Regions from separate parts of the Brevundimonas sp. MEB006b genome, predicted to be linked through region 1. Evidence: predicted binding sites of a transcription regulator. Region 1 holds the regulator's gene; each other region holds the start of a gene.
The links. Region 1 encodes LexA, which represses DNA repair genes until DNA is damaged. Its sites were predicted from a motif close to ATGTTCNCNANNTGTTCT; they were not measured.
Positions count from the first base shown of each region.

Region 2: QRN13_RS02100 (ImuA family protein) is a predicted target of LexA. The motif match lies at 5,490-5,507, and genes of this name have one in related genera.
Region 3: recA (recombinase RecA) is a predicted target of LexA. The motif match lies at 7,833-7,850, and genes of this name have one in related genera.

Region 1 covers NZ_JARVRL010000005.1:394,835-404,554, reverse strand. The annotation lists gene QRN13_RS08365 (FUSC family protein) at 1-401, shown strand, start outside; gene gltA (citrate synthase) at 458-1,759, opposite strand; gene gltX (glutamate--tRNA ligase) at 1,826-3,241, opposite strand; gene QRN13_RS08350 (ComEC/Rec2 family competence protein) at 3,240-5,426, shown strand; gene lexA (transcriptional repressor LexA) at 5,407-6,105, opposite strand; gene trpC (indole-3-glycerol phosphate synthase TrpC) at 6,224-7,018, opposite strand; gene trpD (anthranilate phosphoribosyltransferase) at 7,015-8,052, opposite strand; gene QRN13_RS08330 (anthranilate synthase component II) at 8,055-8,645, opposite strand; gene QRN13_RS08325 (peptidoglycan-binding protein) at 8,734-8,937, shown strand; gene trpE (anthranilate synthase component I) at 8,934-9,720, opposite strand, start outside.
Region 2 covers NZ_JARVRL010000002.1:89,869-99,588, forward strand. The annotation lists gene QRN13_RS02060 (zinc-dependent alcohol dehydrogenase) at 1-336, shown strand, start outside; gene QRN13_RS02065 (hypothetical protein) at 506-763, shown strand; gene QRN13_RS02070 (hypothetical protein) at 792-1,076, opposite strand; gene QRN13_RS02075 (glycoside hydrolase family 65 protein) at 1,143-3,227, opposite strand; gene QRN13_RS02080 (cysteine hydrolase family protein) at 3,214-3,813, opposite strand; partial or broken gene QRN13_RS02085 (SemiSWEET family sugar transporter) at 4,185-4,454, opposite strand; gene QRN13_RS02090 (DUF1810 domain-containing protein) at 4,622-5,062, opposite strand; gene QRN13_RS02095 (hypothetical protein) at 5,059-5,397, opposite strand; gene QRN13_RS02100 (ImuA family protein) at 5,535-6,290, shown strand; gene QRN13_RS02105 (Y-family DNA polymerase) at 6,205-7,722, shown strand; gene QRN13_RS02110 (arylesterase) at 7,866-8,444, shown strand; gene QRN13_RS02115 (exodeoxyribonuclease III) at 8,450-9,223, shown strand; gene QRN13_RS02120 (alpha-ketoglutarate-dependent dioxygenase AlkB) at 9,273-9,720, opposite strand, start outside.
Region 3 covers NZ_JARVRL010000001.1:136,113-145,832, reverse strand. The annotation lists gene QRN13_RS00670 (TlpA family protein disulfide reductase) at 1-447, shown strand, start outside; gene QRN13_RS00665 (hypothetical protein) at 455-766, opposite strand; tRNA gene QRN13_RS00660 (tRNA-Met) at 842-918, opposite strand; gene QRN13_RS00655 (PQQ-dependent sugar dehydrogenase) at 1,108-2,343, shown strand; gene QRN13_RS00650 (hypothetical protein) at 2,402-2,623, shown strand; gene QRN13_RS00645 (acetyl-CoA C-acetyltransferase) at 2,828-4,033, shown strand; gene QRN13_RS00640 (3-hydroxyacyl-CoA dehydrogenase NAD-binding domain-containing protein) at 4,051-6,243, shown strand; gene recA (recombinase RecA) at 6,649-7,731, opposite strand; gene QRN13_RS00630 (MHYT domain-containing protein) at 7,901-9,541, opposite strand; gene QRN13_RS00625 (M20/M25/M40 family metallo-hydrolase) at 9,621-9,720, opposite strand, start outside.

The DNA.
Region 1 (9,720 bases):
CCGATCTGAAGCGGCGGCTGGATGCGCTGGGTCAGGCCGCCAAGAACGTCATCGATCTGCCCGGCCCGCAACGTGAGACGGCGGATCGAGCCGCGCTCGTGCGCGCCTTCTGGCGCGTGCGCAGCGACATCGTCATCCTGGGACGCGGTTTCCAGGCCGAGGGTGCCGGCGCCCGGCTGGATCCCTGGTCGCAGGACGCGGAGCGCGCGGTGGAGCAACTCAAGGCTCTTTCTGACGGCAGGGCCGCCCAGCCCATGGGTGCGATCGACCAAAGCCTGGCCCTGTCCATGGCCGTCGAGGGCGACGATGTGGCTCTGGGCGCTGCTGCGATCGGCGTGGCCCATATGCACCGCGATCTGGATGACCTGGCTGCCCGTTTCTCGGATCTGAAGCTGGTCTGACGACAAAGAAAAACGCCGGGGATGTCTCCCCGGCGTTCTGCATTCTAGCCTTGGTCTCAGCCGCGCTGTTCGATCGGCACATAATCGCGCTGGGTCCGGCCCGTGTAGAGCTGACGCGGGCGACCGATCTTCTGCGACGGATCGGCCATCATTTCCTGCCACTGCGAGATCCAGCCCACGGTGCGGGCCAGGGCGAACAGGACGGTGAACATAGTGGTCGGGAAGCCCATCGCCGACAGGGTGATGCCCGAATAGAAGTCGACGTTCGGGAACAGCTTGCGCGAGGTGAAGTATTCGTCCGACAGGGCGACCTTCTCCAACTCCTTGGCGACCAAGAACAGCGGGTCGTTCTCGCGGCCCGTGGCGGCCAGCACTTCATAGGCCGACTGCTGCATGACCTTGGCGCGCGGGTCGTAGTTCTTGTACACGCGATGGCCGAAGCCCATCAGCTTGTACTTGCGGTCCTTCACGCCCTGGATGAACTCCGGGATCTTGTCCGGGGTGCCGATTTCCTTGAGCATCGTCAGCGCTTCTTCGTTGGCGCCGCCGTGCGACGGGCCCCACAGGCAGGCGATGCCGGCGGCGATACAGGCGAACGGATTGGCGCCCGACGAACCGGCCAGACGCACGGTCGAGGTCGAGGCGTTCTGTTCGTGGTCGGCGTGCAGGGTGAAGATGCGGTCCATGGCGCGAACCAGGGCCGGATCGACATGATAGTCCTCGGCCGGAACGGCGAAGCACATGCGCAGGAAGTTTTCGGCGTAGGACAGGTCGTTGCGCGGCGAAACGAACGGCTGGCCGATGTGGTATTTATAGGCGCGGGCCGCGATCGTGGGCATCTTGGCGATCAGGCGAATGGCCGAGATGTCGCGCTGGATCGGATCGTGGATGTCCAGGCTGTCGTGATAGAAGGCAGAAAGGGCGCCGACGGTGCCGACCATGATGGCCATCGGGTGGGCGTCGCGGCGGAAGCCTTCGAAGAAGCGATCGAACTGGCTGTGCAGCATCGTGTGGGTGGTGATGCTGTTTTCGAACTTCTCGTACTGGGCGGCGGTCGGCAGTTCGCCGTGTAGCAGCAGGTGGCAGACCTCGACGAAGTTCGACTTCGACGCCAGCTGGTCGATCGGATAGCCGCGGTGCAGCAGCACGCCAGCGTCGCCGTCGATATAGGTCAGGGCCGATTCACAGGCCGCCGTCGAGGTGAAGCCGGGATCGAAGGTGAAGGCGCCCGTTCCCGCATAGAGTTTGCGGATGTCGATGACGTCCGGGCCGGTGGAGCCCGAAAGGACCGGCAACTCGATCGTCTTGTCCTCGAAGGACAGGGTCGCCGAGCCGGCGGGTTTGGCTTGTTCAGTCATGAATGCCCCTTTGCATCACACGTCCAGGCGCGGGGAGGCGTCGGCCGCTTTTTGGTTTGTGGGTGATCACTTAGTCTGTTGCAGCGCATCATCCAAGCGCCCGAGACTTTCGTCGCGCCCAAGAGCCGACAAAGTTCGTGCAATATCAGGTGATGTTGACCCTGCGGTAAGCGCTGCGCGCATCGGCGGGCCGATTTTTCCGAACCCAACGCCCTCGGATTCCGCAAAGGCCTTGAGCTCGGCTTCCAGCGCAAAAACATCCCAGGATTGGAACAGGGACAGCCGTTCGCGCAGACGGGTGAGGCGCTCCAAGGTTTCACCCGACAGTAGCGCCTTCGCCTTGTCGTCCAGCGTCAGGGGGCGAGATTTCAGTACGAAAGCGGTTTGGTCGGCCAGATCGAGGATCGTCTTGGCGCGATCCTTGACGAAAGGCATGGCGCGCTGAAGCCGGGCTTCGTCCGCCTCTGCGAGGGCGTGGCCCTTCTGCAGGTGCGCATCCAGCGTCAGCTTGGCGAGCCGCTCGTCGTCGGCGAGGCGCAGCCAGTGCGAATTGACATGGGCCAGCTTGTCGAAGTCCAGGCGGGCCGGCGCCTTGCCGATGCCGGCGAGGTCGAACCATTCGATGGCCTGGGCGTCGCTGAACAGTTCGTCGTCGCCGTGGGACCAGCCCAGGCGAGCCAGATAGTTGCGCATGGCCTCGGGCAAGTAGCCCATCTCGGCGTATTCATGCACCGCCTGGGCGCCGTGACGCTTCGACAGCTTGGCGCCGTCCGGTCCGTGGATCAGGGGGATGTGGGCGAAGGTCGGTCGCGTCCAGCCCAGCGCGTCGTAGATCAGGCTCTGGCGCGCGGCGTTGTTCAGATGGTCGTCGCCGCGAATGACGTGGGTCACGCCCATGTCGTGGTCGTCCACGACGACGGCGAGATTATAGGTTGGCGCGCCGTCCGAACGCAGCAGCACCAGATCGTCCAGGTCGTCGGTGGACCAGTTCACGTCGCCCTGGACCTCATCGGCCACCGTGACCGTCGTCGCCTTTGGCCGACGGAAGCGCACGACGTGCGGCGAGGCCAGATCGTCGACGGTCGGCTCGCGGTCGCGCCAGGGCGATTCGAAAGTGCGCTTTTCGGCCTTGGCCTCGTCACGCAGACGACCGGTCTCCTCGGCCGAGGTGAAGTCGCGGTAGGCGTGGCCGGTTTCGAGCAGTTGATCGACCACCTCGCGGTGGCGGTCGGCCCGGCTGAACTGGAACACCGGCTCATCGTCGGCGAACAGCTCCAGCCAGCTCAGGCCGTCGAAAATGGCCTTCACCGCCTCATCCGTCGAGCGTTCACGGTCGGTGTCCTCGATACGGATCAAGAAGCGTCCAGCGTGTCTTTTGGCGTACAGCCAGTTGAATAAAGCGGTTCTCGCCCCGCCGATATGCAGATAGCCTGTCGGCGAGGGGGCGAAGCGGGTGACGACAGTCGAGGAAGGTGAGGTCATGGGGGAGGGGTCCGTAGGCGACGCCCTTATACGCCCCGATGCGGCAAAACCCACCCCTGCTGCGCGTTTGCGCGCCTGGCTGCACGCCGAAGTCGCCGCTCAGACCCTGAGATGGCGGCTATGGGCGCCGGTCGCATTCGGCGCGGGTGGGGGGGTCTATTTCGCCCTGCGAGCCGAGCCGGTCTTGTGGCCCTTGCTGCTGGGGGCCGCCTTGACCTTTGGGCTGTGGGTCGTGGCGCGTAGGCGCGGCTGGTCGCGGCGTCTGACCTGGCTGCTGTTGATGGTGGCCTGCGTTTCAGGTGGGCTGGCGGCGGCCAAGGTGCGCACCCAAGCCGTCGCCGCGCCGATCGCGCCCGCCCTCAGCGAACCGACCGTGATCGAAGCCTGGGTTGTCGATGTCGACAGCCCGGGGCAGCGAGGCGCGCGGGTCGTGATCGCGCCGGTCTGGATCCGCGGACTCACGCCCGAACAGACGCCGGTGCGCTTGCGGGCGACGGTGCGGGGCGAGCCGCCGCGGCCCGGCGAAGCGATCCGCCTGTTCGCCATTTTGAATCCGCCCCCAGCGCCGGCCAGCCCTGGCGCCTACGACTTCGGCCGCAACGCCTTCTTCCAAGGTATGGGCGGCGTGGCGTTCGCCTTGGGTGAAACGCGTGGGGCCGAGCTTGCCCCGCCGCCGTGGCGACTTCGACTTGAAATGGCGGTCAACGGCGCCCGTTTCGCACTGGCCGAGCGGATCGTGGCAAGGCTCGGCGAACGGACCGGCGGGATCGCCGCCGCCATGACCACCAGTCACGAAACCTGGATCAGTCAGGAGGACATGGATGTGATGCGCGATTCCGGCCTGGCGCACATCCTGTCGGTGTCAGGGCTGCATATGGCCATCGTCGGCGGTTTCGTCTTCTTCGCCGTGCGGCTGGGCGTGGCGGCCTGGCCCTGGTTGGCCCTGCGGGTTCACGGCAAGAAGGTCGCGGCATTGGCGGGCCTCACCGCGGTCGGGGTCTATCTGGTGGTGTCGGGCGCGCCGCCGCCGGCCGAGCGGGCGGCGATCACCGCCTCCATCGCGTTTCTAGCCATCCTGCTGGATCGACAGGTGGTCACGATGCATGGCCTGGCTGTGGCGGCCTTCATCGTTCTAGCGATACAGCCTGAAGCCATCGTCACGCCGGGTTTCCAGATGTCGTTCGCGGCGACGGCGGCCTTGGTCGCCTTGGTCGAGGCCTGGCCGAAGCGCCCGCGCGAAATATCCGCGCCCTGGCCGATCTTGGCAGTCCAACGGCTGGGCGGTTGGTTGACGGCGGCTGTGGCGGCCAGCGTCGTCGCAGGATTGGCGACGGGACCGTTCGCTATGCAGCATTTCAACCGCACCGCCATGTACGGACTGCTCGCCAATCTCGGCACGTCGCCCGTGGCGGACTTCATCCTGATGCCAGCCCTGGCCTTGGGCGCAGCGCTTGAGCCTTTGGGGCTGGGGGGACCGTTCCTGGCGGTCGCGGGATGGGGCGTCGATCTGATGCTAGCGATCGGCACGTGGACGGCGGGATTGCCCGGCGCGGTCAGAACGGTCGCCAGCGCACCAAATTATGTCCTGCCGGTCGCCTTCCTGGGCGTGTTGTTCGTCTGTTTGTGGCAAGGCCGCCTGCGCTGGTTGGGACTTCCGTTCGCAGCCGCTGTCCTGATCTGGCCGCGTGAACCCACGCCGGATCTCTGGATTGGCGATGGCGGGACGAACGCCGCCTTTCACCGTGATCAGGCGGCCGTCGTGGTCCGGCCTGGCGTGCGTGAGTTTGCGGTGGATCTCTGGTCGCGAAGACGGGGGCTGGCCATGATGGATCGGTCGGAGACGGGCTGGGTCTGCGACCGCTTCTCCTGTCGATCGGACATCGATGAGGCGGGTCCCGTGGCGATCTGGTGGGGGCGGAAGTCGCCGAGCTCAGATCAGATGGAGGCGTTATGCCGCGCAGCGCCCGTCGTCAGCGTCCGCGCTGTCGTCACCTCAATTCCAAGCGCCTGTCAGGATCGCCTTGTCCTGGACGGGGTGGATTTTGCGCGAGGCGGGGCAGTGGAGTTGTGGCGCGTCCGTTCGGGCGAGCCGAATCGATGGCGCGCGGTGTGGACGGCCGACGTTCGCGGCGACCGCCACTGGGCGCGTCAGTCCGATCCGGACGTCAGTGATAGCGGCGCATAAGGCCGACCAGCTTGCCTTGGACCGCGACCTGATCCGAGCCGTAGATCTTGGTCTCGTAGTTGCGGTTGGCGGGTTCCAGCGCGATCGAGGCGCCCTTCTTGCGGAGGCGTTTCAGCGTCGCCTGCTCGCCCTCGACCAGAGCCACCACAATCTCGCCGGAGACGGCGTTGTCGGTCGATTTGATCACCACCATGTCGCCGTTCAGGATGCCGGCCTCGATCATGGAGTCGCCTTCGATCTCCAGCAGGTAGTGCTCGCCAGAACCCAGCATGGATTCCGGGACCGGATAGCGCGCCGTTTCATGCTCGATTGCGTCGATCGGCGTGCCGGCGGCGATCTTGCCCATCAGCGGCAACTCGCGGGTGTCGTTGGCCGCCATCGGGGCCGCAGGTCGGACACCGCCGCCGCCCTCGATGACGTCGGGCTTGAACCCGGCGCGACCGCGCGGCGCGCCGGCCGTCGCCTGTTCGGGCAGTTTCGTGACTTCCAATGCGCGGGCGCGGTGAGCGAGACGGCGGATGAAGCCGCGTTCCTCCAGCGCCGTGATCAGCCGGTGAATGCCGGATTTGGAGGCCAGATCGAGCGCCTCCTTCATCTCGTCGAACGAAGGGGAGACGCCGGTCTCCTGGATGCGTTCGTGGATGAACATCAGCAGTTCGTGCTGTTTGCGCGTGAGCATCGCCAGGCCCTCATGCGCCCGCCGACGAATCGGAACGGGCCGTGAACATTTGTCGATGTTCTGTAAGTGTTCCTTGCTAATGTCAACTTAACGGCGAGGCTTGCCGCCGCGTCTCGGCTCAGACCGCCAGCAACTGACGGGTGGCTGCCTCGACATCGGCCTGGCGCATCAGGCTCTCGCCGACCAAGATCGCCTGGGCATGGGCAGCCGAAACGCGCGCCACGTCGTCGGGCGTAAAGATGCCGCTCTCAGCGACTAGCAAAGCCCGAACGGGGCTGAGCATCGACAGCCGTTCCGTGATTTCCAGATCGACCTCGAACGTGCGCAGCGAACGATTATTGACCCCCACGAGATCGCCGCCGAGCGCACAGGCGCGCGCCATTTCTTCCTCGTCGTGCGTTTCGATCAGCGCGTCCATGCCGAACCGTTCGGCTTCCGACAGCAGTTCAGCCGCCAGGCTGTCGTCGATCATGGCGAGGATGATCAGGATGCAGTCGGCGCCCAGGGCGCGGCTTTCGGCGACCTGCCAAGGATCGACCAGGAAATCCTTGCGCAGGCAGGGCAGGGCGACGGCCTCGCGGGCCTGGCCCAGATAGGCGTCGTCGCCCTGGAAGCTGGGGCCATCGGTCAGCACCGACAGACATGCCGCACCGCCGGCCTCATAGGCGCGGGCCAGGGCCGGCGGATCGAAATCGGGCCGGATCAGGCCCTTGGACGGGCTGGCCTTCTTGATCTCGGCGATCAGGGCGGGACGACCGGTTTCCTCTCCGACCCGCTCCAGGGCGGCGCGAAAGCCGCGCGGGGCCGATGCGGCGCGGGCCAGGGCTTCGATCGCCTCCTGTGAGGTCGCAGCCTTGCGGGCAGCGACGTCCTCGCGCTTGTAGGCGGCGATACGATCCAGAACGTCGGTCATGCAGGCTCTTCGCTTTCCAGCGGCGTGGAGGTGATGCGGGCCAGACGATCCAGCGCCTCGGCGGCTCGACCGTCGTCGATGGCGCCAGCCGCGAGCGCGGCGCCGTCGGCCAGATCGGCCGCGCGATCGGACACCACGAGGGCGGCGGCGGCGTTCAGCAGCACGATGTCGCGGTAGGGTCCGGCCGCGCCGGCCAGAAGCGCGCGCAAGGCGACGGCATTCTCCTCGGCGTCGCCGCCGCGGATGTCTGTGATAGAGGCGCGCGGCAGGCCGGCATCCTCGGGCGTGATCTGGAAGCGACGAACCGCGCCGTCCTTCCATTCGGCGACGTCCGTGGGGCCGGAAGTCGCCAGTTCGTCCAGGCCTTGGCCGTGAACGGTCCAGGCGCGTGTGGCGCCGAGCCGGCCCAGCACCTCGGCCAGCGGCTCCAGCAGGCGCGGATCATAGACGCCCATCACCTGTCGCCTTGCAGACGCTGGATTGGAAAGCGGTCCCAGAAGATTGAAAACAGTCCGGAAACCGATCTCGGCTCGCACCGGCCCGACATGACGCATCGCCCCGTGATAGGCAGGCGCGAACAGGAAGCAGATGCCGGCCTCGTCCAACGCCTTCTTCTGTTGCGCCTGCGACGCCATCAGGTTCACGCCGAGGATCGACAAGACGTCGGAAGAGCCTGATTTCGAAGACATCGCCCGATTGCCATGCTTGGCGACCTTCAGACCGGCGCCGGCCAGAACCAAGGCGGCGGCGGTCGAGATATTGTAGGTGTGCTGGCCGTCGCCCCCGGTGCCGCAGGTGTCGATCACCTCATAGGGATGATCCAGCGTCAGAGCGGCTTCACGCATGGCGCCCGCGAAGGCGGCGATCTCGTCCACGGTCTCGCCGCGCATCCGCATGGCGGTGACGGCGGCTGCGACCTGGGAAGGCGTGGGCTCGCCCCGCAGGCAGGCGGCGAAGAAGTCGTGCGCCTGCTGGGACGTCAGGGGATGGCCCTCGACCAGCCGGGCGAGGATCGGCTTGAACCCGTCGCCCATGGTCAGGCGGCCGCGAGGCGCTTTACGCCGGCGATGTCAAGGAAGTTGGCCAGCATGTCGTGACCGTGCTCGGTGGCGATGGATTCCGGGTGGAACTGCACGCCGTGGATCGGGCGGGTGCGATGCTGCAAACCCATGATCTCGCCGTCGGCGGTCCAGGCGGTGACCTCCAGGTCGTCGGGCAGGGTTTCGCGCTTGACCGCCAGCGAGTGATAGCGTGTGGCGGTGAAGGGCGAGGCCAGGCCGGCGAAGACGCTCTGGCCCTCGTGCAGGATCGGCGAGGTCTTGCCGTGCATCAGGGTCTTGGCGCGGATGACGTCGCCGCCGAAGGCCTGGCCGATGGCCTGATGACCCAGGCACACGCCCAGGATCGGCATCGACTCTGGCGCGGTCGTGATCAACGGCAGGCAGATGCCGGCCTGATCGGGGGCGCATGGGCCGGGCGACAGCAGAACGGCGGCGGGGTTCAGCGCCCACGCCTCGTCCACCGTAAGGTCGTCGTTGCGCACCACATGCGTCGGCGCGCCCAACTCCGCGAGGTAGTGGACGAGATTGTAGGTGAAGCTGTCGTAGTTATCGACGACGAGGATCATGGCTTGGCTTCTAGGCGTGACGCGCGTCCGCGCCAAGCGGGCGCGGCCTTAAAGCGCATTTTAACTCGACGGGACTAGGACTGGACCGGTGAAACTCGCCGCTGAAAAAGACATGGCCGCCAAGATCGCCGCCGCCAAGGCGAAGCTGGTCGTGGTCGAAACCAAGCCCAACCCCGTCGCCGCGCTTGGCGCAGCCGCGTTCGCGGCCACCGCAGCGGTTCTGATGGCGGGCGTCGTCATCATCGGCCCCGGCGTGCAGTTCAACGACCCGGCGATGACGATTTCGCGCTAGCGATTGCCGGTCCCAAAGCGCCAGGCGTCCTCCGCCGCCCGCATCGGCGCGCGCGCCTTGTGCTGGGTCTCTGCATATTCGGCCGCAGGGTCGCTGTCGGCGACGACGCCGGCCCCGGCCTGAACGAAGATCCGATCGTCGGCGAAAAGGGCGGTGCGCAGGGTGATGCAGATGTCCGCCTCGCCGCCAGCCGAAATATAGCCGACGCCGCCGCCATAACCGACGCCGCGCTTTTCGCTTTCCAGTTCGTCGATGATCTCCATCGCGCGCACCTTGGGCGCGCCCGACAGGGTCCCGGCGGGCAGGGCGGCCAGCAGCGTGTCCACCGCATCCAGCCTGGGATCAGCCTTGCCGCGCACGTTGGAAACGATGTGCATGACCTGGCTGTAGCGCTCGACGACGAAGCTCTCGGTGACTTCAACCGAGCCGGGCGCCGCGACGCGCCCCACATCGTTGCGGCCCAGGTCCAGCAGCATCAGATGCTCGGCCAGCTCTTTCGGATCAGCCAACAGTTCGACTTCCAGCGCCTTGTCCGCCTCTGGCGTCGCGCCGCGCATGCGGGTTCCGGCCAGCGGCCGGATCGTGACCTCGCCGTCCTTCAGCCGAACCAGGATCTCGGGGCTGGAGCCGGCGAGCTGGAAACCTTCGAAGTTTAGATAGAACAGATAGGGCGACGGATTCTGGCGACGCAGCGAGCGATAGAAGGCGAACGGATCGTCGGTCCACGGGGCCGAAAAGCGGTGGCTGAGCACGACCTGGAAAATGTCGCCGGCGCCGATGTAG
Region 2 (9,720 bases), on a different contig from region 1:
CAGGAGACCAGGCTTGGCACCGACCGTCCGCATGTGCTGCGGGAAACCCTCATGGCCTGCCGGAAAGGCGGTCGGATCTCGATCCCGGGCGTCTATGGCGGACTCGGCGACAAGCTGCCGATCGGCGCCCTCATGCAAAAGGGCCTGACCATCAAGACCGGCCAGACGCATGTGCAGAAATATCTGCCCCAACTGCTGGACCTTGTGCTGGACGGCAAGATCGACACCACTGACCTCATCAGCCACCGCCTGCCGCTGGAGCGGGCCCCCGAGGCCTACAAAAACTTCCACGACAATCCGAACGAGTGGACGAAGGTCGTGCTCAAACCCCACTGATCGCGCCCGGCACGGCCGCCCCACCGTCCGAGGGGCGGCCTGCCGACGCCCCCCTCCGGGCGTCCGTCCCCGGTTCGGCGCGACCCGGCGCCCGGAACAACCGCCCCGACCGGGAGGTTTCAACCCCGAGGGTCCGTCACAGGGCGGGCGTCACAGCAAGGATCTTTTCATGACCGAGCGTCTCTACACCTTGAGAATTGGCCAGACCGACGGCCGCGAGCGCAGCGTCCAGGTCCGGTCGGAAACGGATGTTCAGGCGGCCGACGCCGCCGCCCCTCTGCTCTCGGAGGGCGAGACCATCCTGTCGATTTCGGAGATCCCGGACGACGGCGCGGTCGTCGCCGACGCGCCCGCCCCGCAGTCACAGGCCGCCGAGCTCGCCCCTGTGACGCCGGGCGTCGCGGCCGCGCCACAAGACATCCGCTAGCCGGGGGTCGCCGACGAGGAGGTGGAGGTCACGTCCGACCGGGACCCTGCGGCTGCGAAAAAATATAGACGCCCGCCCCGACGAGACGATCGTGCAGGCCCGGATCCATCCCGTCAAAATCCTCGGTCGCCGGCGGCTCACATTCGACGACCAGACGACCGTCGCGCCAGACGGCGACCGGCGCCTTCAACACAAAGGCCCGGCGCCGGGCCTGGCGAAGGGCGTCCGCCACATCGCTCGCGATGAGGGTCTCCGGCTCGCCTCCCTGACGGAAGCGCAACTGATAGCCCAGCACGGGCGTCCTCGGACTCATGACGCCCCCTCCCGGCCAGGCCGAGCCGTACTCTGCGAAGTCACGTCGAGCCTGATCATCGCCGCCTCACGGCCGCGACAGGACGGCGCGCTCAGCGCCGTGCTCCGCGCGCAGACGAACAGGTCGGCCTTCCAGCCAAAGGCGCTCCACCGTTATCGCCCTCCATCCCTCAGGAAGGACCACGGGCCGGGCGGGCCAGTCGGCGGGCGCACCGCGCGCTTCCAGTCCGGTCAATCCGTAGACGAGGCCGAGCAGCAGCCCCCCAAGGTTGGCGAAGAAGGGTCCCGCCGCGGTCTCGCTGTCCGGGTGGTCGGCCCGATACTCCAGACACTGGTGGAACCGTCCGGCGTCGTAGGCTGCGTATCCCTCCTCGAACAGCTTCAGCGCCAAGGCGCGATCGCCGGCAAACGCCGCCCAGGCGGCATAGAGGGCCGGAAACATCGGCGAACCCACATAGGCCTTCCAGTGCGCCAGATAGAAGTCGAGCGTGGCCTTCGCCACATCGGATTCGGCCGGATATCCGCCCGGAAACAGGCCGGCCAGGGGTGATGGCGTGGCCCCCTTGGGCTCGTCGATCCGAAAGCCGTCATGGGCGGCGATCACCCCATCCGCCCGGAGGGGCAGGTAGAGCTGGTCGCAAACCTGACGCCAGGCCGCCGGCGAAGGCCTGTCCAGGGCCTCTGCGGCGGCGGTGGCGCGCCTCAAGACATCCTGGGCGAACATCAGGGTGAAGGCGTCGTTGTCCGGCGGATCCGGCACCTCGGCCGGACCGGTGGCCCGCTTCAACTCAAAGCCCCGAGCGGTTCGGACCATCCGGCTGACGATCCAGTCCGCCACTCCGCTCAGAACCGGCCAGGCCTCCTCGCGCAGGAAGGCCGCGTCACCCGTCGCATCGGCATAGAGGCTGAAGGCGCGTGCGACATGCAGCGATCCGTGGTCCTCGTGCGCCGCGCCCGATCCCCCGCCCGGCGTCGCCTCCTGCCCGGTCGAGGGCGCCGCCTCCCAGGGGAACTGCAGCCCCTGACGTCCCGACAGGCGGGCGTTGGCGCCCGCAGCGGCCAAGCCGCGGCTGCGGAAGTCCAGCAGGGCGCGCGCGGCGTCGGGTTGGCTGAGGATCAGGGGTGGGACGCAGAAGGCGTCGATGTCCCACATCACATGGCCGTAGTAGTAGGAATAGTCATGCCAGGTCGCCAGCCCGAAGATCGAGGTCGCGGCCGGCGAGGCGGCATGGACGGAGCTGTTGAGATAGAAGAAGGCCGCGTCGATCAGGGCCTGATGCTCTGGCCGGGCGCCCTCGACCACGATCCGGCCCCGCCAAAGGGCCCGCCAGGCCTCGCGGTTTCGGGCGCGCAAGGTCTCGAATCCGGTCTCGGCCGCACGCGCGACGCGGCGCACCGCCTCCTCATCCGGCCGGGCGTGCACCAGCGAGGGGACCAGCGCCGCCATCTGTCGCAGGCGGGCGCCCCGTTTGCCGACGCGCCCGAAGTCGTAGGCCGTCTGGAGCGGCCCGGACGCATCCCAGGCGGCGACGCTCCGCGCCGCAGCCGGTCGGGTCTCGGTCCAGAGGGCGAGTCCGCAGGTCGAGAGGTCGCCCTCGGTGGTCCAGAGCAGCGATCCGTCGCAGGCGGGCTCGGCTTCGCCCGGCGTATCGGTGCGGCGTCGCGTCACCCGCCCCCGCAGACCGGCGGTCGCCACGACGGCGCGGATCTGGAGCGCGCACGCCCTGTCGGGTCGCACAAAGACCTCTTGCAGCACCACGGCCGGGGCCGTGCGACTTGCAAAGGTGACCACCTCGAATTGCGCCGTCACCTCCCCAAGGCGGGCGGTCCAGCGGCTGGTCAGTTCCCCGGTGGAGAAGTCGTAGTCCTGAACCAGGTCGGTGACGCACCAGGGCTGGTCCGACAGCCAGACGCCTTCGATGCAGACGTCGGCCGCCAAAGGATAGGGCACGGGGGCGGCCGCCTCGATCCGTCGCTCCGGATGTTCGCCGGCGACGCCGTTCACGAGGGTCATGCCGGGGGCGAGCGCCATCTCGCGGACGCGCAGACCGATCAGGCCGTTAGAAACATAGGCCGGCAGGGCGCCGTTGCGCGCGCCGTGCGCCGGCGGCGGGCTGATCGGGCGCCAGGCCTTCCCCTCACCGCCAGCCATCGAGCACCTCGGCGCATTCGGCGGTTTCGACCTGTTGGGCGAACCGGTCATGATAAAGGGCCAGCAGATGGTCGTGAGGGTCATCGGCGGAGCTGCAGACCGCGTCGGTGACCACCACGACCCGGTACCCCAGATCGATGGCGCCCAAAACAGCCGCCAGAACGCAGACGTCGGTTTCCGCGCCGGTGACCACCAGGGTGTCGATGTCGTGGGCGCGTAGTTCAGCGTCCAGGCCCGTGCCCAGCCACGGCGAATAGACCCTCTTGTCGATCAAGCGGCCGGGGGGCGTGAACCTCTGCAGCGGACCGGCGAGATCGACCATTGAGGGGCCCATCGCCTCCAGGGTCATTGAGGACCAGCGGCGCCAGTAGTCGCGCCACGTGCCCTGCCCTTCCCCCACGCGCGCCGCCGGGATGAAACGGGTGAAGATCGTCCGGTCGGCCTTGGCCTCGCAGAGCTTGACGAGGACGGGCATGACCCGCTCGGCCCACGGCGTGCGCCATTCGGTGTCCTCGACGAACATCCGCTGCATGTCGACGCACAGGTGAACGGTCGTGGTCGGCAGGGGCGCATGCAGACCGGCCACGGTCAGATCTCCTCTGGCTTGCGGGCTTCGAGACGCGCGTGGGTCGCCGTCTCGCCGGTATGGTGTTCGATGCGCCCGCTTTCGACCTCCGCCCGGGAAAAGACTTCCTCCTGGCCCGAGTCCAACAGTTCGGTCCCGGCTCCGCCCAGGCCGCCCTGGGCCAGGCCGGAGCGGGCGTCAGCGGCCTGGCTCGGTTTCGGCCACCGCCGAGGATTATCCACTTCCGCACCCACGGTCATCGTGCTCTCCCTGTCCACGTCAATCGCATAGGCTGGGGCGTTCGTTCCCGCCCGCCGGGCCAAACCCTGCCTGTGTCGATGATCGGCCGCGACCGCGCCGGGTTCGTCCCCGGCGACCTTGGCGTCCGACTTCGGATCGCCGTCGCGAAAGCGCCACTTCATGACCAGCACCCCTGAGGCCATGATCAACGCGCAGCTGTTGGCGACGGTGACGGGCCAGGCCTGGGTCAGGACGCCATAGACCACCCAGAGGATGAAGCAGGACACGGTGAGCGAATAGGTCTTGAGACTGACGGCGGAGGCGTCACGCTCTTTCCAGATCTTGATCCCCTGGGGCGCGAAACTGGTCACGGAGCAGATCGCTGCGGCCGATCCCACGAGATTGGCGATGGTCTCATTCATAAGCCCGCAACGTGGGCCTGCGCCTCCCTGTTCCTATGCGCGAAAGCGCTCAGTCGCCTGCCGGGCCGCCCTGACCTGACACGGACGTCCAGCGATCCCGGAGCGGCTCGGCTCGGCTTGGCCGCAGCCGCAAGCCGCCTGCGTCCGAGCCACGCCCGTCCTGACCTTCACAGCACATCCGGCCCCTTCCGGGCCATTTCTACCAGGTCCGCCGTCAGGCGGTCGGAACCCAGGGCCCATCTGGCGAGCGCAGCGTCAAAGACGGCGGGCTCCGGCGAGACCTGGGCGAACAGGGTCATGGATGACCGGAACTTCAGATCGTCCGGCGATCCGAACAGTCGATGCAGCGAGGCCGCCGGCGCCGTCGTGGCGGCCTCCGCAGCGTGGGCAAGCCGCTCGCCGAGGATCGGATGCGCCAGATAGGCCCGGGCCTCGGCCAGGGACGCGATCCCGTAGAAGACGGCGGTGGGCGACCGTCCCAGCGATCGGGCCTGAGGAAAGACGAACCACATCCAGTGGCTCGCCTTGCGACCAGCGGCGAGCTCGGCCATCGCCATGTCGAACACTTCGTCCTGCGCCGTCACGAACCGGTCCAGATCGAAGGTCATGCGTCGCCCCCGTCCAGCGTAGCGAACCAGTCCGCATAGAGGGTGTTTCGCGCCATGCGGCGGTTTAGGTCCGGCGCCCCGTCGTCCCACCAGACCGGACCGCGCTCGCCCAGGGCGATCTTGGCCGTGTCGACGGCGCGACGTGCGGCGGCCAGGGCCTCCTCATCAGCTGCAGCGAGGGCCGCACGGACGGATCGACGCGCCGCCATCAGGTCCTGGACGCGCCGCTCGCGCGTCTCTGCGGCGAGCGTCGGATCGGCGCAACGCCACAGGCGGCCGCGCACCACGAAATAGCGGCCGTCGGGCGTGGTGGGATGAGGCGAAGGCGCAGGCATGGACACACAACGCCCGACCCGCGCGATGGCGCCGCCCACAGACCGCTCCACAGCCGCTTGCCTTCGCGCCTTGACTCTCACGGCGTTCGATAAGAACAAATGCGGAACATTCAACGGTTCGCCCAGTTCAGGAGATCATGTCCGTCGCCCCGTCCCCGTTTCAGGCCCTGCGGTCCGAGATCGCCCGCATCGAGGCGTTCCGACGCACGCCGCGCGGCGTCCTGCCGTTCGGCCTGGACGCCCTCGACCGCAGGCTGCCCGCCGGCGGCCTGGCGCTGGGCGCGCTGCATGAGGTGGCCGGGGGCGGAGACGGCGCCGTGGACGGGGCGGTCGCCGCCCTCTTCGCCGCGGGCGTCGCCGCCCGCACCCAGGGTCCGGTGCTCTGGTGCGTGACCCGGCCGGATCTGTTCGCCCCGGCCCTGGAACAGGCCGGCCTTTCGTCCAACCGGGTCATCTATGTGGAGGCCGGCGACGAGGCCGGCGTGCTGGCCGCCTTCGAGGACGGCCTGCGCCACGGCGGCTTCGGCGCGGTCGTGGGCGAGGTGGCGCGCCTGTCCATGACCGCGTCACGGCGGCTGCAGCTGGTCGCCGAGGACAGCGGATCCCTCGGCCTGGCGGTGCGACGATGGCGTCGCCAGGCCGAGGCGGCGGACTTCGGCCAGCCCACGGCCGCCGCCACCCGATGGCGGGTCACCGCCCTGCCTTCCGCCCCCCTGCCTGTCGCCGGCGTCGGACGTCCGCGCTGGTTCGTCGAACTGATCCGCTGCCGCGCCGGAGCCTGCGCGGATTTCGAACTGGAAGCCTGCGATGAGACGGGTCGTCTCGCTCTACCTGCCCACCTGGCCGACCGACCGCTTGCGGCGCCGGCTTGGACCGGACGCGCCGTCGCCTGAGACGCCCCTGGTCCTGGTCGGCCGTCAGGGGCGCAAACGCCTGGTCCTGGCCGCCGACCCCGCCGCCCTCGCCCATCGTCTGCATCCCGGCATGGCGGCGACCCAGGCCCGCGCGCTCGTTGGCGATCTGGTCGTCCACCCCTTCGATCCCGCAGGAGACGCCGCCGCCCTGGACCAACTCGCCTTGTGGGCGCTGCGCCGCTACGCCCCCATCGTCGCCGCCGACCCGCCCGACGGACTGGTGCTCGACGTCACCGGCGCCGGCCACCGATACGGCGGCGACCAGGGCCTGCTCGACGATCTGATCGCCCAGACCGCCAGCGTGGGCCTCGACGCCCGCGCCGCTCTCGCCGACACCTGGGGCGCCGCCCACGCCCTCGCCCGGCAGGTCGCCCGACCGACCACGGCGGTCGAACGCGGCGGCCCCGCGATCCGCCATCTTCCAGCGCGCGCCCTGCGCCTTCCCGCTGAGATAGTCGAAGGCCTGGAGCGTCTGGGGATCGACACCGTCGGCGAGCTGGAGGCCAAGCCCCGCGCGCCCCTGGCCCTGCGGTTCGGGCCCGAGCTGACGCGGCGGCTGGACCAGGCCTATGGGCGCGCGCCCGAGCCGATCACCCCCATTGACGCCCCGGAGTTGATCCAGGTCCGACGCCTGTTCGCCGAACCGATCGGCGCCCCCGAGACCCTGGCCCGCTATACGCTCAAACTGGTCGAGGCCCTGAGCGCGACGCTGGAAAGCCAGGGCCTTGGCGCGACGCGGCTCGATCTGCGCTTCGAACGGATCGATAACCGGACCGAGGCCATTCGCGTGGGCCTCGCCCGCCCCGTCCGCGACGTCGGACGGCTCGCGCGCCTGCTGTGCGACCGGATCGAGACCGTCGATCCCGGCCTGGGCGTCGAAGCCATGGTCCTGGCCGCCCCGGTCGTCCTGCCGCTGGACTGGTCGCCGACCTCCGGCGACCTGACCGGTCCGGCCACGCCCGACATCGGCGACCTCGTCGATCTTCTGGCCAATCGTCTCGGTCCGCAAAAACTGTATCGCCTCGCGCCCGCCCAGAGCGACGTGCCCGAACGCGCCGTGCGCCGGCTGGCCCCGACGGCGCCGCCGGTGACAGAGACCTGGGCGCGGCGCTGGCCGCGCCCCTCGCGGCTTCTCCCCCGGCCCGAGGCGATCGAGGCCGTCGCCCTCCTGCCGGATCAGCCGCCGGTGGCCTTCCGCTGGCGGGGCATTCGCCACCGGGTCAAAAGGGCCGACGGCCCCGAGCGGATCTTCGGCGAATGGTGGCGGCGCGACGGCGAACGCGACGCCGTAAGGGATTATTTCCAGCTGGAGGATGAGGCCGGGGCTCGCTTCTGGGTCTATCGGCGCGGCGACGGCGAGCAGGCGCAGACGGGCGATCTGAGCTGGTGGCTCCACGGCCTGTTTGGCTGACGCTGGAGACACGCAGGGAACGCCAGGCGATGGCCGCGCCTTATGCCTGGACATGACACCGCCATGCTCACCTCTTGCGGAATTGCCCGCGCCATCCATGGCTAGCACTCGATCAGAATCACCCTTTGATTACCGGGCCTGCCATGCCTAGCGGTGAGCGCATCGTTACGCTTCTGGGCGACTCACTGACGGCCGGCTATGGCCTGAGGCCGGCCGAGAGTCTGCCGCGTCAGTTGGCCAGGCGGTTGGAGGGCGTCACGCCGCCCATTCGGATCATCGGCGCCGGAATCTCTGGAGACACGACCGCTGACGGTCTGCGACGGGTCGATCGGGACGTGCCCGACCACACCCGCCTCTGCGTTCTGGCCCTCGGAGCCAACGACATGATGCAGTTGGTCCCCGCCGACCTGGTCCGGACCAATCTGCTGGCCATCATCGACAGACTCCAACGGCGCGGCATATCCGTCCTTGTCTGCGGCATGCGCGCGCCGCCCTGGTTCGGGGCCTATGCGTGGGCGTTCGACGCTGTCTATCCCGAGGTCGCCCGGGCGTCCGGCACGCCCCTCATGCCCTTTCTGATGGAGGGGGTGGCGCTGCATCCGGCCTATGTCCTGCCGGACCGGATCCATCCCAACGCCCTCGGCGTGGGCCGGATGGCCGACGCCCTCGCGCCCCATGTGCGGGCCGCCCTCGACGCCCTGGCAGCTCCAGCGTCGCGGTGACCGGAATGCGGATCGCCACCTTCAATATCAATGGCGTCAACACCCGGCTAGCCAACCTCCTCGCCTGGCTCGAACAGGCTCAGCCCGACGTGGTCTGCCTGCAGGAGCTCAAGGCGAGCGACCGCCAGTTTCCCGCCGCCGAGATCGAGGCGGCCGGCTATGCGGCGGTCTGGGCCGGCGAGCTTCGCTGGAACGGCGTCGCCATCCTGAGCCGGATCGGCGAGCCGGTCGTGACCCGACGCCGACTTCCGGGCGACGTCGAGGACCGCCAGGCCCGCTATATCGAGGCGGCGGTGAACGGCGCGCTGATCGGCTGCCTCTATCTGCCCAACGGCAATCCCAGGCCCGGACCCAAGTTCGACTATAAGCTCGCCTGGGCCGCCCGGCTCATCGCCCATGCCGCGTCGCTCTATCCCACGGCGGCGCCGGTCGTGCTCGCCGGAGACTACAATGTCGTGCCGACCGACGCCGACATCTACAACACCCGCTCGTGGAAGACCGACGCCCTGCTCCAGCCCGAGAGCCGCGCGGCCTTCCAGCGCCTGCTCGACCAGGGCTGGACCGACGCCCTGCGCGAGCGCTTCCCGCACGATCCGCCGCCTTGGACCTTCTGGTCCTATTTCCGTGAGGCCTGGTCCCGCGACGCGGGCCTGCGGATCGACCATCTGCTGCTTAACGGGCTTGCGGCCGAACGTCTGACCGACGCCGGCGTCGATCGCGCGGTCCGCGGCGTCGAGGGCGCCAGCGACCATGCGCCGGTCTGGATCGAGCTCACCTGAACCCGACCGACCCGGGAGGCTTCACGTCAGACGACCGCCCCATCCATCGCTAGATGGCCAAGGTTCGGAAGGTGATGGAATAGCGCAAGGCCGTCATCGGCGTGATCGAATGCTCCCAAGCCGCGCGCGCCTCCCCCGACAACCGGTAGACAGAGCCGCACGCCAGGGGCGCCTTTGTGCGCAGAAAGTCCGCCCCCTCTCGGCGGCGCAGCCGCATCACGCAGGGCGCCAGCAAGGACAGACCCAGGATCTCGCCATAGACGGGGCGGTCGCGATGCCAGCCGATGCCGGCGCCTGGCGCATATTCATTGACCAGGACTTGGACGAAGGCCGCCCCGTCCAGATCGAGACGATCCGCCAAGCGCGCCATCAAGTCTGAGAGAAACGCCGGCCATCCCGCGCCGTCGGCTGCTCGGTCGAAGGCGGCGATCCGCCGATGGCCGAGGTAGCCCAGATGCTCATAGGGCTTGAACGCGAGGGTCTGGAGCGCCTCGACC
Region 3 (9,720 bases), on a different contig from region 1:
CCCGCGCCCGAATACGCGTTCCGCGACGGCACCGGCACAGCCGTTCGTTTCTCAGCCTTTCAGGGAAAGGTCATCGTAGTAAACCTGTGGGCGATGTGGTGCGCGCCGTGCAAGGCGGAAATGCCCACGCTCCAGGCGCTGGCGAAAGCCTATGAGGCGAACGAGGATCTGGTCGTCCTGCCTATTAACGTGGACGCCACACCCGAAGCCGCAGCCGAGGGGAAACGCTTTTTGGCCGATCACGCGCCCCTGCCCTTCTACAGCGACGCCAAATTCCAGCTGCCGTTCGAGTTCCCCGGCAAGGGCGCCATGCCGCAGACCATTATCTTGGATCGTCAGGGCCGCATTCGGGCTGTCATGAAGGGTGAGGCGGACTGGTCCAGCCAAGAAGCCCGCGCTTTGATCGATGCGATCCTGGCGGAGGGCGGCGCGCCGCCTCCCGCCTGATCGACTTTTAGTTGTTATTGGCCGGCACGCGCTGGTCGGTCGCGGGATTGATCGCGCCAGGCTTGCCCTCGGCCGCAGCCTCGGCCTGTTCGGTTTCCAGCTTGTCGGCGACCTTGCCGGCGCCGCTCTCGACCGCCTGCGCCGCCTTCATCGCGCCGCCCTCGATCACTTCGCCGGCCTGAGACGCCACATCGGCCGTCTTGTCGGCCGCAGCCTCGGCATGCGCCTCGGTCTTTTCCTGCTCGGCCTGGGTGCAGGCGGCTGCGCCCAGCGTCATTGCGGCGACGGCCGCCATCAGGGCTTTGGTTCGGATCGTCACGACGAAACTCCGGTCAAGGTTGAAATCTCGACCGGAAAACGCAGCACAACGGCGCAGGTTGCAGCGGGAATGAGGTGGTGACTGGAGGCGGGATCGAACCGCCGACCTGTGGGTTATGAATCCACCGCTCTAACCATCTGAGCTACCCAGTCCCGGGCCCTGCGCGAGGCCGGGGGCCAGCGCGAAAGAGGGGTGCCTATATCGCCGTCGGGCGCGCGGTTCAAGTCGTCTCGGACCAGAACCTGCGGCGATAGAGCGCAAGACGCCCTGCCACAGGAACGGTAACGCTGGCCCTGCCGTTTCCTAGCGACCGCCCACAGCCCAGCCGGAGCTCGCCCTTCATGCGCCTGATCGTCGCCGCCGCCTCGACATCCCTGCTCGTTCTCGCCGCCGCCTGTGGCGCAAATAGCGAAAGCGCCGGTGCTGCGCCTCAGGCCGGGGCCCCGCTGGAAACCCGTCCGGCGAACAATCCCGATCAACAAGCGGCCTTCGCCGGCCAGACCCGCGCGCCGGGCGTCAAGACCGAACAGGCCATGACCCATACGGTTGTCGCCTCGGGCTTTGTCCACCCCTGGGGTCTGGCGGCCCTGCCCGACGGCCGCTGGCTGGTCACCGAAAAGCCGGGCCGTCTGCGCATCATCACCGCTCAAGGCCAGGTCAGCGAACCGGTCGCGGGCCTGCCCGCTGTCGATGCGCGCGGTCAAGGCGGCCTGCTGGATGTGATCGTCGGGCCGAGCTTTGCGCAGGATCGCATGATCTATTGGAGCTATGCCGAACCGCGCGAGGGCGGCAACGCCACCTCGGTCGCGCGCGGTCGACTGTTGGACGACGGATCGCGCGTCGAGAATGTTCAGGTCATCTTCCGCGCCCTGCCCGTCTATGACGGCGACAAGCATTTCGGGTCGTCCCTGGCCTTCGCGCCGGACGGCAAGTTGTTCATCACCCTGGGCGAGCGCTCGGACAAGCCCATGCGGCCCCAGGCGCAGGATCTAGGCTCGCACATGGGCAAGACCATCCGCATCAACGCCGACGGCACGGTCCCGCAAGACAATCCCTTCGTTGGCCGCGCCGGAGCCCTGCCGGAAATCTGGAGCCTGGGACACCGCAACGTCCAGGGCGTTGCCGTTCAGCCGGGAACGGGCGCCATCTGGACCATCGAACATGGCACGCGCGGCGGCGACGAGGTCAATCTGGACAAGGCCGGCGCCAACTACGGCTGGCCGGATGCGGCCTACGGCGTCGAATATGCGGGCGGTAAGATCAACAGCGGCGCGACGCAAAAGGATGGCACCGAACAGCCCGTCTATTACTGGGATCCGGTGATCGCACCCGGCGGCGCAACCTTCTATCAGGGCGCCATGTTCCCCGGCTGGGACGGCAACCTCCTGGTCGCGGGCCTGAAGGAAAAACATATTGCGCGTCTGGTCATCCAGAATGACCGGGTGGTGGGCGAGGAACGCCTGCTGACAGACTTGGGCGAGCGCATCCGCGACGTGGCGGTCGGCGCCGACGGGTCGGTCTGGGCCATCACCGACGAGCAGAACGGCAAGCTGGTCAGGCTGTCGGCGACGCAGTAGTCTTCGAGGGCCGGGGGGCTATGCGGAGCGGTTGACGCTCCAAAGGGAGCAGCGAACCATGCGTATCCTCATCCTTTCCGCCGCCATTGTCCTGCCGCTGCTTTCGGGCTGCAGCACGATGGGCGCGACCAATAGCTATCAGCAGGAGCTGAACGCCCTGGAGGCCGCCTGCACGCGTGACCAAGGCATTTTGACGCCGACTGGCGTTCAGACCGGCCGTCCCCAGACCGAATACGCCTGCAAGATCACTGGCGGCGCCACCCGTATTCCACCTCGCTGACAGCGGGCGCTCGGCCGGCGTTCCCACGCTCTCATACCTTCAGTCCGTCAAAGCATCCGCCGCAACCGGTCGCGATCACGCGGCTTATTACTTGACGTTGACGTAAACGTAGGGTTCTTGGCGTCCACGCTTGGAACCGCCTTGTCCGTCGTGCCGCGACCTGCCGCATGTTGAGGATGGGCCCAAAGATGGAGACGCACTTCCATGGCTGACGCCTATATCTACGACGCCGTCCGCACGCCGCGCGGCAAGGGCAAGAAGGACGGCTCGCTGCACGAGATCACCGGCCTCAGCCTGGCGACCCAGGTGCTGGAAGCCCTGCGCGACCGCAACGACCTGGACACCTCCAAGGTCGATGACGTCATCCTGGGCTGCGTCACGCCCGTGGGCGAACTCGGCGCCGACATCGCGCGCACGGCCGTACTCTCGGCCGGCTGGTCGCAATATACGGCGGGCGTCCAGATCAACCGCTTCTGCGCCTCAGGCCTGGAAGCCGTGAACATGGCGACGGCCAAGGTGAAGTCCGGCGAGGCCGACTTCGCCGTCGGGGGCGGCGTCGAGGTCATGAGCCGCGTGCCCATGGGTTCGGACATGGGCGCCTGGCCGACCGATCCCTCCTCGGCCTTCCCGACCTATTTCGTGCCGCAGGGCGTCTCGGCGGACATGATCGCCACCAAATACGGCTTCAGCCGCGACGACGTGGACGCCTATTCGGTCGAGAGCCACAAGCGCGCCGCCAAGGCCTGGGCCGAGGGCCGGTTCAAGAACTCGGTGATCAGCGTGAAGGACCAGCTGGGCCTGACCATCCTGGATCATGACGAGACGATCCGTCCGAACACGGACATGCAGGCGCTCGGCGGCCTGAACCCCTCCTTCGCCATGATGGGCGAAATGGCCTTCGACGGCGTGATCAACCAGCGCTACCCCGAGGTCGAACGCGTCAACCACGTCCACACGCCGGGCAACTCCTCGGGCATCGTTGATGGTTCGGCCGGCGTGCTGATCGGTTCGCTGGAAGCCGGTCAGGCCCTGGGCCTGAAGCCGCGCGCCAAGATCCTGGGCGGCGCCTCGATCGGTTCGGAGCCGTCGATCATGCTGACCGGCCCGGAATATGTGACCCGCAAACTGCTGGGCAAGCTGGGTATGACGCCCGACGACATCGACCTGTGGGAGCTGAACGAGGCCTTCGCGGCAGTCGTCCTGCGTTATATGCAGGCGCTCGACATCGACCACGCCAAGATGAACGTGAACGGCGGCGGCATCTCGATGGGCCACCCGCTCGGCGCCACCGGCGCCATGATCACCGGCATCGCGCTGGACGAGCTGGAGCGCTCGAACAAGTCGACCGCCCTGGTCACCCTGTGCATCGGCGGCGGCATGGGCACCGCCACCGTCATCGAACGCGTCTGATCCAGGAGCAAATGGATATGGAAAACTTCAAGATCGACGTCGACGCCGACGGCATCGCCCTGATCACCTTTGATGTTCCGGGCCGTTCGATGAACACCCTGACCTCCTCGGTGATGAAGGAAATCCCCGAGCTGGTCGAACGCATCAAGACCGACGACGCCATCAAGGGCGCCGTCATCACCTCGGGCAAGGCCTCGGGCTTCTGCGCCGGCGCGGACCTGGGCGACATGGCCGGCGGCGTGCTGTCGGGCGGCGGCGACCTGCAAAAGGCGTTCGACGCCGGCTGGAAGCTGAACGGCGCCTTCCGTGCGCTGGAAACCTCGGGCAAGCCGATCGCAGCTGCGATCAATGGCCTGGCCTTGGGCGGCGGGCTGGAGTTCACCCTGGCGGCCCACTACCGCGTGGTCGAGAATGACAACAAGATCCAGCTGGGCCTGCCTGAGATCAAGGTCGGCCTGTTCCCCGGCGGCGGCGGCACCCAGCGCCTGACGCGCCTGGTCGGCGTCCAGAACGCCATGATGGCGATGAGCGAGGGCAAGTCCTTCCGCCCGAACGACGCCAAGGGCGCCGGCATCGTCCATGAAGTTGTCGAAAAGGGCCAGTCGATCGAGGCCGCCAAGGCCTGGATCAAGAACGGCGGCAAGGCCGTCCAGCCTTGGGACGAGAAGTCGTTCAAACTGCCCGGCGGCGGCCCCTATCACCCGGCCGGCATCCAGAACTTCATGGTCGGCAACGCCATGCTGCGCAAGCAGTCCTACGGCAACTATCCGGCCGTGGTGAACCTGATGAAGGCCGTTTATGAAGGCGCCCAGGTGCCGATGGACGCGGCCCTGCGCATCGAGACCCGCTACTTCATCAAGACCCTGATGACGCCGCAGGCGCAGGCCATGATCCGTTCGCTGTTCCTGTCCAAGCAGGAGCTGGACAAGGGCGCCGTTCGCCCGGCCGGCGTGCCCAAGTCCGATCCGAAGAAGGTCACGGTCATCGGCGCCGGCATGATGGGCGCGGGCATCGCCTATGTGCAGGCGCTGGCCGGCATCGAAACCATCCTGATCGACCAGACGCAGGAAGCCGCCGACAAGGGCAAGGCCCATGTCGAGGAGCTGCTGAAGAAGCGCCTGTCGCGCGGTCAGCTGACGCAGGAGAAGTATGACGCCCTGCTGGGTTCGGTCACGGCGACGACGGACTATGATCTGATCAAGGGCTCGGACCTGGTCGTCGAGGCCGTGTTCGAAAACCGCGAGATCAAGGCCGACGTGACCAAGCGCGCCGAGGCGCAACTGGCCGAGGGCGCCGTCTTCGGCTCCAACACCTCGACCCTGCCGATCACCGGCCTGGCCGAGGCCTCGGTGCGGCCCGAGGACTTCATCGGCATCCACTTCTTCTCGCCCGTCGACAAGATGATGCTGGTCGAGATCATCCTGGGCGAAAAGACGGGTCAGGCCGCCATCGCCAAGGCGCTGGACTATGTGCTGAAGATCAAGAAGACGCCGATCGTCGTCAACGACAGCCGCGGTTTCTACACCTCGCGCTGCTTCTCCACCTTCCTGATGGAGGGCATGGCGATGCTGGAAGAGGGCTACGGCCCCGCGCTGATCGACAATGTCGGTCGCATGACCGGCATGCCGCGCGGCCCGCTGGAGATGCACGACGACGTCGCCCTGGACCTGTCCTACAAGATCGCCAAACAGACGGCGCTGGATCTGGGCGACAAATACGTTCCGTCGGAAGGCGCCGACATCGTCGCCAAGATGGTCGAGGGCGGGCGTTTCGGTCGCAAGAACGGCAAGGGCTTCTACGATTACGATCAGAAGCCCAAGACGATCTGGAAGGGTCTGGGCGAACTGGCCCCCACCACCAAGGGCATCGATCAGCCGGAAGAGGCGACCGCCTTCGCTCAGATCGACGAGCTGAAGACACGTCTGCTGTATCGCCAGGCCGTCGAAGTGGCGCGTTGCTGGGAAGAAGGCGTCATCGACGATCCGCGCGAAGCCGATCTGGGCGCCATCTTGGGCTGGGGCTTCGCGCCCTGGACCGGCGGTCCGATCAGCATGATCGACGGCATCGGCCTGGCCAAATTCGTCGAAACCGCAGACCGTCTGGCCGCGACCTATGGCGACCGCTTCAAGGTCCCGCAGTTGCTGCGCGACATGGCGGCGAAGAACGAAACCTTCTATGGCAAGTTCGCCCCGGAGAAGGCCGCCGCCTGATCGGTCGCGGACGTCCACAGACGGAACGGGCGGCCTTCGGGTCGCCCGTTTTCGTTTGGCGTTTGACTTTCGTCATCCTCCGGCGCGCGAAGCGCGACCGGGGGACCCAGCGGCGCCGGCGGCGATCGTTCCATCGCAGGATCTCGGGGCGTCGAGTCCGCGACAGCTTCGCGCTTATGCGCGCCGCTGGGTTCCGGGTCTCCGCTACGCTTCGCCCGGAATGACGAAAGAAAGATCAGCACCGCTCACAAAAGAAAAAGACCCGCTCGACGCGAGGTCGAGCGGGTCGCTCCGCCGCCCTTCGCGGGGTCGGTGGCGGGTCGCTAGGGGCGACGGAGTAGCGGTGAAAAGACCGGACCGAGACAAGACGAACTCTGAAAGTCCGCCCAGCCTCGGAGGCCGGCGTCAGCCTTCCAGGTCCTGGCCTTCGTCCGGCTCGGGCGTGCCCAGCAGTTCGTCGGCGATCTTGTTGGTCGAGGCGCGCACGGCTTTTTCGATCGAGGCCGCGATGTCCGGATTCTGCTTCAGGAACTCGCGCACATTCTCGCGGCCCTGACCGATCCGGGTGGAGTCATAGCTGAACCAGCTGCCCGACTTCTCGATGATGCCGGCCTTGACGCCCAGGTCGATGACTTCGCCCAGCTTGGAGATGCCTTCGCCGTACATGATGTCGAAGATGACCTCGCGGAATGGCGGGGCGACCTTGTTCTTGACCACCTTGACCCGGGTGGTGTTGCCGACCACCTCGTCACGGTTCTTGATCGCGCCGGTGCGGCGGATGTCCAGACGCACCGAGGCGTAGAACTTCAGCGCATTGCCGCCCGTCGTCGTCTCGGGCGAGCCGTACATGACGCCGATCTTGTGACGGATCTGGTTGATGAACAGCACAATGCATTTCGATTTGGAGATCGAGGCCGTCAACTTGCGCAGCGCCTGGCTCATCAAGCGCGCCTGAAGGCCCGGCAGGCTGTCGCCCATCTCGCCCTCGATCTCGGCGCGCGGCGTCAGGGCCGCGACGGAGTCGACGACCACAATATCGACGGCGCCCGACCGAACCAGCGTATCCACGATCTCCAGCGCCTGCTCGCCAGTGTCCGGCTGCGACACCAGAAGATCATCCAGATTGACGCCCAGCTTCTGGGCATAGACCGGGTCCAGCGCATGTTCGGCGTCGACGAAGGCGGCGACCCCGCCCTTCTTCTGCACTTCCGCGACGGTGTGCAGAGCCAAGGTCGTCTTGCCCGAGGATTCCGGGCCGAACACCTCGATCACCCGCCCGACCGGCAGGCCGCCGATGCCCAGCGCCATGTCCAGGCCCAGCGAGCCGGTCGAGACGCTGTCGATCTCGGCGACCACGCCCGCTTTGCCCAGTTTCATCACCGAGCCCTTGCCGAAGGCGCGATCGATCTGCGCGATCGCCGCCTCCAGGGCGCGTTGCTTGTCGCCGTCGTCCTTGCCCACCAATTTGAGTGCCGCCTGTGAAGCCATTGCCTTCGTCTCCCTTGCCATGATTCCCGTCATTCAGCTTGGGAGAGACCCGCCTGGACCCGCCCCCGTTTCGTGAGGCGGACTATGTGCATGGTTTGTTCTGGTTCACAAGATGTTCTCATTGATCAAAACGAGAACAGCCAAATCCTACGACCGTTTTTGACGCCATCTAAAGCGGAAGGCGCAGGCTGAAGCTCGCGCCCTCGGGGTCATAAGTCATGACCGCCGAGCCGTGCAGCGAGCGGTTGATCGTCGAGTCGATCAGCACCGAACCGAAGCCCTTGCGCTGAGGCGGCGACACCGTCGGCCCGCCACTTTCCACCCAATCCAGCAGCAGATGGCCTTCCGCCACGGACCAGTCGATCCGCACACAGCCCGAGGCGTTCGACAGGGCGCCGTATTTGGCGGCGTTCACCGCCAGCTCGTGAAAGACCATCCCCATCCCCAACGTCTGTTGCGCGTTCAGATCGACGGCCGGACCGGTCAGCCGGACCTGTTCCTCGGCATAAGGGGCCAGTTCCTGAGCCAGCATGGCGCGCAGATCGACATGCTCCCAGTTCGCGGCCGTCAGCAGGTTCTGAGTGTTGGACAGGGCCACGAGCCGCGCTTCGAAAAGGGCGGTGAAGGTGGCGACATCCGGCGTGCGCCGCGCGGTCTGGTGGGCGATGGACTGCACCGTGGCCAGTGTGTTTTTCACCCGGTGATTCAGTTCGTTGATCAGCAATCGCTGCAAGCGTTCGCTGTCGGCCAAGGCGGCGAAGGCCTCGCGGCGATCGGTGATGTCGGTGATGACGCCCGACATCTTGATCGGCCGGCCCGAACGACTGCGGATCAGGCGTCCGCGCAGATGGATCCACCGGCCAGAGGCCGGCAGACGCCATTCCTGATCGTATTCGCCCTCCCCCGCCAGGGCGCGCTGCAGCGCCTGACGATGCAACGGCAGATCCTCGGGCGACAGACGGTCGCCGACCTCGCTCGGGCCAAGGCGGCAGGACGGATCGATGGACAGGATTTCGCGCGCGCGGCCTGACATCATCGTCGTCTTCATCGGCAGGGTCGCTTCCCAGAAGCCGACGCCGCCGGCGTCCACGGCCGCCAGAACATTGGCCCGCTGATCCACGATCGAGGCGCCGAGCGCGAGAAACAGCAGCGTCACCGCCCCGGTCGTCACCGCGACCGCCAAGACGACCGGCGACGCCCCGCCCTCCACCGGCCCCGCGTCGGCGATCGGGGTCAGGATCAGGGCCGCCATGCCGATATGGTGCATAGAGACGATGGCCAGACCCAGGATCACGGCGGCGACCGCGCGCCAGGCCAGACCCCGCTCCTGACGGGCCGCGATCAGAGCGGCATAGGCGGCGGCGACCGCCACCACGACCGACAGGGCGACCAGCACGGGCTGGTAACTCAGGACGGCGTTCATCCGCATCGCCGCCATCCCGACATAGTGCATGGCGACGATCGAGCCGCCCATCAGCAGGGCCGCCGGCGCCAGCCGCAGGGGGCTGGCCTGCGCCGTCCCCGCCGTCACGAAGGCCGCGGACGTGCCGGCCGTCGCCAGCAGGAACGACACCAGCGTCAGGCCGGGATCATAGAAGACGGGGCCTTCGACCTCGAACCCCAGCATGGCGATGAAATGCATCGACCAGATGCTGACGCCCAGCGCCAGGGCGGCGACGCCCAGCCAACGCAACCGCGTCGCGCCGATCTGGTCGCGGGTTCGATTGAACAGATCCAGAGCCGTCCATGCGCCCAAAATCGCGATCGCCAGCGACAGGACGGTGAACGCATTGACGTGAAGGTGGTGCAAGCGCGCCGAAGCCCCAAGAAACAGCAGCGATAGCCTTAGCCGGGTTTCATCGCTCGGACGACTGCGAAACGCATCCGGATCAAGCGACCAACCTTGCGCCCACGGCGACCGCGACGGCCAGCGTCAGACCGGCGGCGGCGAAGATTGGCAAGGCCCGGCCCAAGCGAGGCGCCAGCGGG